Regions from separate parts of the Cellulosimicrobium sp. CpK407 genome, predicted to be linked through region 1. Evidence: predicted binding sites of a transcription regulator. Region 1 holds the regulator's gene; the other holds the start of a gene.
What was found. Region 1 encodes LexA, which represses DNA repair genes until DNA is damaged. Its sites were predicted from a motif close to TCGAACANNTGTTCGA; they were not measured.

Region 1 (3,408 bases):
GCCGCTCGCCCGGATGGTCTCCTCGACGCGCTGCGCGAGCACCGCGAGGTCGTCCTCGTTGACGGGTCGCCCCTGGCAGGCCTTGCGCACGCCGTTGACGATCTTCTCGCGCGAGAAGGGCTCCGTGACGCCGGAGCGCTTGACCACGGACAGGCTCGCGGTCTCGATCGTCGTGAAGCGGCGGTTGCACTCGGGGCACTGGCGGCGCCGACGGATCGACGCGCCGTCGTCCGAGGTGCGCGAGTCGACGACGCGGGAGTCCGCGTGGCGGCAGAACGGGCAGTGCATGGCGGGCTCCTCCGCGGGGTTCGCGCCGACAGGTCGGCGCGACGAACGTATGCCGTCGCGGCGGGACCGTGCAACACGCCTCCGACGCCGGCCGCTCGCGCCCGCCGCGTCGTCGGCGCGCAGACGGCCGCACCGGTGCTCGTGGACGGCAGAACGGGGGCGGTCGTGGTCGACCGCCCCCGTCGGGACGCCCCCGTCCCCATCTCGCGCGTGACTCGCCTCACGCGCGGCGACGTGCACAGGAGTCGCGGTGGACCGCGCGCTCCTCACCTCGTCCGCCCAGCCCCCCAGCCGGCGTTGTGAGGTGACACTAACTTAGGGCGACCTAAATGATGCCGCAACCCCTGCGCACCGCACGGGGCCCGGTTTCGCCCGTGTCCTGCGTCACAGCGCGCTCTCGCGTCCGCACCGAGGGCGCCCAGCCGGCCTCAGGCGGACGCCGGGAGGAGGATCTTCTGGCCGGCCTGGAGGCCCGAGGACGAGAGCCCGTTGAGCTCGGCGAGCCCGCCCACGACGTCGCGCAGGTCCTCTCCCGGCGCCGCCACCCCCTGCGCGAGCTCCCACAGCGTCTCCCCCGAGCTCACGACGTGCACCCGGACCTCCACGGGCTCGCCCGGGCCGCTCGCGACGGCGACGCCCACCCGCGCGGCCAGCAGCAGGACCGCGGCGGCCAGGAGCACGAGGACCACGCGGCCCCGGCGCGTGAGCCGCAGCGGCCGCTCCTCCGCACGCCCCGTCACCCCGCCCGCAGGGCCGAGGGGCCCGACCGTCGAGATCGCCATCGCATCCATGCCTGCTCCGTCCCGGCCCGCGGGCCCGATCGCCTTCCCCGGTCGATCGGACGCCGCGAGCCCTTCGCCTCCGCGCCGACCGGGTCGGTCGAACACGTGTACGTAGAACACCTGTACGAAGGTCTATCACGAACGACCGACAGAGTCGAGACATGCTCGAACAGGTGTTTGATTCGTGTCGCAACCTCCCCTAGCCTGGGGTCAGGTCGGTTCGCCGGACATGTCCGCTCGGACCCGGAGGGGCGACCGAGGTCCCGGAGCGCACGCCCCGGGGAGGGGAGGCCGCACGCCCGGGAGGCGTCGGCGGCCGCGACGGACGAAGGCGGAGCGACCATGGCGGGACGAGGCACGGACAGGGCACGGGGGCTCGCCGAGGTGCGGGAGCTCCCGGACGGGTCGGCGGGGGGTGACGGGCTCACGCCGCGCCAGCGCCTCGTGCTCGAGACCATCCGCGCGTGCGTCGAGCAGCGCGGCTACCCGCCGAGCATGCGGGAGATCGGCGAGGCCGTGGGCCTGACGAGCCCGTCGTCGGTGAAGCACCAGCTCACGACTCTCGAGCGCAAGGGCTTCCTGCGTCGCGACCCGAACCGCCCCCGCGCGATCGAGGTCGTCCAGCCGGACGACGCGCGCCGCGCCACCCCGCTCACGGCAGCGGGCTCCGCGCCCGAGCCCGCGTACGACGAGGCGCACCCGGCTCCGTCCTACGTCCCGGTCGTCGGCCGCATCGCCGCCGGCGGCCCGATCCTCGCGGAGCAGGTCGTCGAGGACGTCTTCCCGCTGCCTCGCCAGCTCGTCGGCGAGGGCGAGCTCTTCCTCCTGCGGGTGCAGGGCGACTCGATGGTCGACGCCGCGATCTGCGACGGCGACTGGGTCGTCGTCCGCCGCCAGCCCGTCGCGGAGAACGGCGAGATCGTCGCGGCGATGATCGACGGCGAGGCCACGGTGAAGTCCCTGCGCCGCGCGGACGGTCGCGTCTGGCTCATGCCGCACAACGCCGCGTACGACCCGATCCCTGGCGACGACGCCCAGGTCCTCGGCCGCGTCGTCTCCGTGCTGCGCAGCCTCTGAGCCGCACGGACCGTCCGTCGCCGCACCCTCCCGAGCGGTCCCTCGCGGGGCGGACGAGGCGGGCGCCGGCACGTCGAGGTCGGAAGCGCCGAGAGCCGGGTGGTCGTCGACCACCCGGCTCTCACACGCCGTTCCGGACCCGCCGGCGAACCGGTCGGTCAGAGACCGAAGCGCCGGGCGACGGCGTGCAGCGACTCGGCGGACGAGCGCAGCCCGGCGAGCTCCGCGTCGGACAGCGGGACCTCGACCCGCTCGGTGGCGCCACGCCGGTCGACGAGCGTCGGCAGCGAGAGGCACACGTCGTCGAGCCCGTACGCGCCGTCGAGCAGCGTCGAGACGGGCAGGATGCGGTGCTCGTCGTCGAGCACGGCCTCGATGATGCGCGTGCCCGCGAGCCCCACGGCGTAGTTCGTCGCCCCCTTGCCCTCGATGATCCGGTAGGCCGACTGCACGACCTCGCGCGCGATGTCGTCGCGCACGCCTGCCGTGAGCGGACCGCGACCGCCCAGGCCGGGCCACTCGAGGAGCGGGACGCCGCCGATGGTCGCCGAGCTCCACAGCGGGATCTCGCTGTCGCCGTGCTCGCCGGCGATGTACGCGTGGACGTTCTGCACCGCGACGCCGCAGTGCTGGGCCACGAGGAAGCGCAGCCGCGAGGAGTCGAGGACGGTCCCGCTGCCGAAGAGCTGCGAAGGCGGCAGCCCGGAGAACTTGAGCGCCGCGTAGGTGACGATGTCGACGGGGTTGGTCACCATGACGTAGACCGCGTCCGGGGCGACCTCCACGAGACCCGGCAGGATCGTCCGCATGAGGCCGATCGTGCCCTCGGCGAGGTCGAGCCGCGTCTGGCCCGGCTTCTGCTTCGCCCCGGCCGTCACGACGACCACGTCGGCCCCCGCGCACACCGCGACGTCGTCCGACCCCTCGACCCGGGCCATCGGCATGAACTGGATGCCGTGCTGGAGGTCCGCCACCTCCGCGTCGACCTTCGCCCGGTTCACGTCCAGGAGCGCCACGGTGCGCGCGGCCCCGCGCATGAGGGCCGCATACGCCAGGGTCGACCCGACCGCACCCGCGCCGACGATCGCCAGCTTGGTCGTCCGCGCTCCCCCTCCCGGCCCACCCGTGCTCGCGTCACCCGTGCCCTGCGGGGACGTGCTCGTCGTCATGTCGCCTCCGTGAAGTCGCTGGAATCGTGAAGACCGCGGAAAGGACTCAGCCTAGGGCGGCGAGGCGCCGGAGCGCACCGGTGGCGACGTCG
Region 2 (3,408 bases), on a different contig from region 1:
TCCTGGGCTCAGGGCAACCCGCCGACCGACGTCTCGGCGGGGGTCGCCGCGACGCTGGTGCGACACGCCCCGGTCGCGGCGGTGGTGGGGGACTTCTACCGCGCGTTCCAGCGGGAGAGCCGTGCGACGCCGTACCCCTGGGAGGCGGTCGACCGGCTCGGTCGCGCCGACCGCGGGCCCGGCCGGGCCGGCGCTCGGTAGACCGACCCCGAAGACGGCTCGCCGTCACGCAGGCGGGATCGCGCCGGGCGGGGCCGGGCCCTCCTCAGGCGCGGTCGGCCCAGTCGCCGATGACCGGGGCCCACGGGCGCACCGTGCGTTCGGCGACGAGGCCGGCGCGTCCGAACGGGTCCTCGTCGAGGACCGCGGCGACGGCGTCGGGTGTCTCTCCGTCGAGGACGAGCAGCGCCCCGGCGGGAGCTCCCTCGTGCGCGGGCAGCGGGCCGGACGCCAGGAGCGTGCCCCGGGCGTAGAGGTCGCCCAGGAACGCGCGGTGCTCCGGACGCAGGGCGTCGAGCTCGGGGGCGCGGTCGGCGTAGACGTAGGTGACGGCGTGGATCGGCATGCCGTGAGTGAACCAGACCCGCCCGACGGCGCGCGGTCGGGGTCCGCGCCTCGGTCGTCACCGCGGTGGCGACCCGGGCTGGTCAGCCCTCCGCTACCAGCCGCGCTCGCGCCACTCGTCGAGGTGCGGTCGCTCGGCGCCGAGGGTCGTGTCCGCGCCGTGGCCGGGGTAGACCCACGTCGCGTCGTCGTACCGGTCGAAGACGCGCTCCGTGACGTCCGCGAGGAGCCGCTCGAAGCGCGCGGGGTCGTGCCCCGTGCTCCCGACCCCGCCCGGGAACAGCGAGTCGCCCGTGAACAGGTGCACCCGGCCCGCGACGGCCTCCGGCGCGCGCACCTCGGCGGGCTCGCGATAGGCGAGCGCGACCGACCCCGGCGTGTGGCCCCGCAGCGCGACGACCTCGAGCACGACGTCCCCGGCGCGGACGAGGTCCCCGTGGCGGAGGCGCCGCACCACGTGCACGTCGGCGGCCTCCGCGACGGCGTCGGCGTCGGGACCACCGACGGCCGTCGTCGCCCCCGTGACGGCGACGATCGACGCGAGGGCGCGCAGGTGGTCCGGGTGGCGGTGCGTCGTGACGACGACGTCGAGGCGCGCGGTCGGCGACCCCTCGCGGACGAGCGCGAGGACGTCGTCGGGCGCGTCGGCCGCGTCGATCAGGACCTGGGCGCCCGTGCGCCGGCACGTGAGGAGGTAGACGTCGTTCGCGAGCGGCCCGACGGCGAGCTTGCGGATCTCGACCTCGTCGAGACGGCGCACGTCGGCGGGCCCGCCCACCACAACCTGTCCCGTGTACGTCATGCGGTCAGTCTGCCTCGCCCGCCGGGCGCGGGCGGGCCACGGTGAGCGTCCGTCGGAGGACGCGCGAAGGTGACGTCGAACACCTGTGCGAATGTGGGTGGTCGGTCGTACGATGCTGCGGTGAGCAATCGCCTCGTCATCTCCGGTGCCCGCGAGCACAACCTCCGCAACGTCGACCTCGACCTCCCGCGGGACAAGCTCATCGTCTTCACGGGGCTCTCCGGCTCGGGCAAGTCCTCGCTCGCGTTCGACACCATCTTCGCGGAGGGGCAGCGCCGCTACGTCGAGTCGCTGTCGGCGTACGCGCGCCAGTTCCTCGGGCAGATGGACAAGCCCGACGTCGACTTCATCGAGGGCCTGTCGCCCGCGGTGTCGATCGACCAGAAGTCCACGAACCGCAACCCGCGCTCGACCGTCGGCACGATCACCGAGGTCTACGACTACCTCCGCCTGCTCTTCTCGCGCGCCGGGACGCAGCACTGCCCCGTGTGCGGCGAGCGCGTGACCGCGCAGACCCCGCAGCAGATCGTGGACCGTCTCCTCGAGCTGCCGGAGGGCACGCGGTACCAGGTGCTCGCGCCGGTGGTGCGCGGGCGCAAGGGCGAGTACTCCGAGCTCTTCAAGGAGCTCCAGACCAAGGGCTTCGCGCGCGCCCGCGTCGACGGCGAGGTACGCACGCTCACCGACGTCCCGGCGCTCGAGAAGAAGCTCAAGCACGACATCGAGGTCGTCGTCGACCGCCTCGTGGCACGCGAGGGCGTGCAGCGCCGGCTCACCGACTCGGTCGAGACCGCGCTCGGGCTCGCGGGCGGGCTCGTCGTCGTCGAGCTTGTCGACGCGGACGCGGACGACCCGGCGCGCGAGCGCCGCTTCTCCGAGAAGCGCGCGTGCCCCAACGACCACGAGCTCGCGCTGGACGAGATCGAGCCGCGCACGTTCTCCTTCAACGCGCCCTACGGCGCGTGCCCCGAGTGCACGGGCATCGGCTTCCGCCTCGAGGTCGACCCCGACCTCGTGGTGCCGGACGTCGAGAAGTCGCTGAGCGAGGGCGCGGTCGCGCCGTGGGCGCAGATCTCCTCGGAGTACTTCGAGCGGGTGCTCACGGCGCTCGCGGACGACCTCGGGTTCTCCATGGACACGCCGTGGCGGGCGCTGCCCGAGCGCGCGAAGAAGGCGGTCCTGCACGGGCAGAACCACCAGGTCCACGTCCGGTACAAGAACCGCTGGGGCCGCGAGCGGCAGTACTCGACCGGGTTCGAGGGCGTCATCACGTTCCTCGAGCGCCGGCACACCGAGACCGAGTCGGACTGGTCCAAGGAGAAGTACGAGGCCTTCATGCGCGAGGTCCCGTGCCCGGTGTGCCGGGGTGCGCGCCTCAAGCCCGAGGTCCTCGCCGTCAAGGTCGGCGGCAAGTCGATCTGGGACGTGTGCCGTCTCCCGCTGCGCGAGGCCGCGGCGTTCCTCGGCTCGCTCGAGCTCGGCGCGCGCGAGCGCGCCATCGCGACGGAGGTCCTCAAGGAGATCGACGCGCGCCTCGGGTTCCTGCTCGACGTCGGCCTCGACTACCTCTCGCTCGAGCGACCGGCCGCGACGCTGTCCGGCGGCGAGGCGCAGCGCATCCGGCTCGCGACGCAGATCGGCTCGGGCCTGGTGGGCGTCCTCTACGTCCTCGACGAGCCGAGCATCGGCCTGCACCAGCGCGACAACCGCCGGCTCATCGAGACGCTCACGCGCCTGCGCGACCTCGGGAACACGCTCATCGTCGTCGAGCACGACGAGGACACCATCCGCACCGCGGACTGGGTCGTCGACATCGGCCCGGGCGCGGGCGAGCACGGCGGACGCGTCGTGCACTCGGGCGACTACGCCGGACTGCTGGAGGCGCCGGAGTCGGTCACGGGCGCCTACCTCGCGGGCCGTCGCAGCATCCCGCTCCCGGCCGAGCGTCGCCCGACCGACCCGGGCCGTCAGGTCACGGTCGTGGGCGCGCGCGAGCACAACCTCACGGGCATCGACGTGAGCTTCCCGCTCGGGACGCTCAC

Region 2: the regulator LexA is predicted to act here: its motif matches at 1,442-1,457, upstream of uvrA (excinuclease ABC subunit UvrA).

The regions. Positions count from the first base shown of each region.
Region 1 covers NZ_JBGNYC010000004.1:72,704-76,111, forward strand. The annotation lists gene nrdR (transcriptional regulator NrdR) at 1-288, opposite strand, end outside; gene ABWU78_RS03145 (LysM peptidoglycan-binding domain-containing protein) at 717-1,079, opposite strand; gene lexA (transcriptional repressor LexA) at 1,413-2,147, shown strand; gene ABWU78_RS03155 (L-lactate dehydrogenase) at 2,306-3,316, opposite strand; gene ABWU78_RS03160 (ATP-dependent DNA helicase) at 3,363-3,408, opposite strand, start outside.
Region 2 covers NZ_JBGNYC010000040.1:22,855-26,262, reverse strand. The annotation lists gene ABWU78_RS15765 (protein kinase family protein) at 1-201, shown strand, start outside; gene ABWU78_RS15760 (YciI family protein) at 266-565, opposite strand; gene ABWU78_RS15755 (MBL fold metallo-hydrolase) at 659-1,366, opposite strand; gene uvrA (excinuclease ABC subunit UvrA) at 1,487-3,408, shown strand, end outside.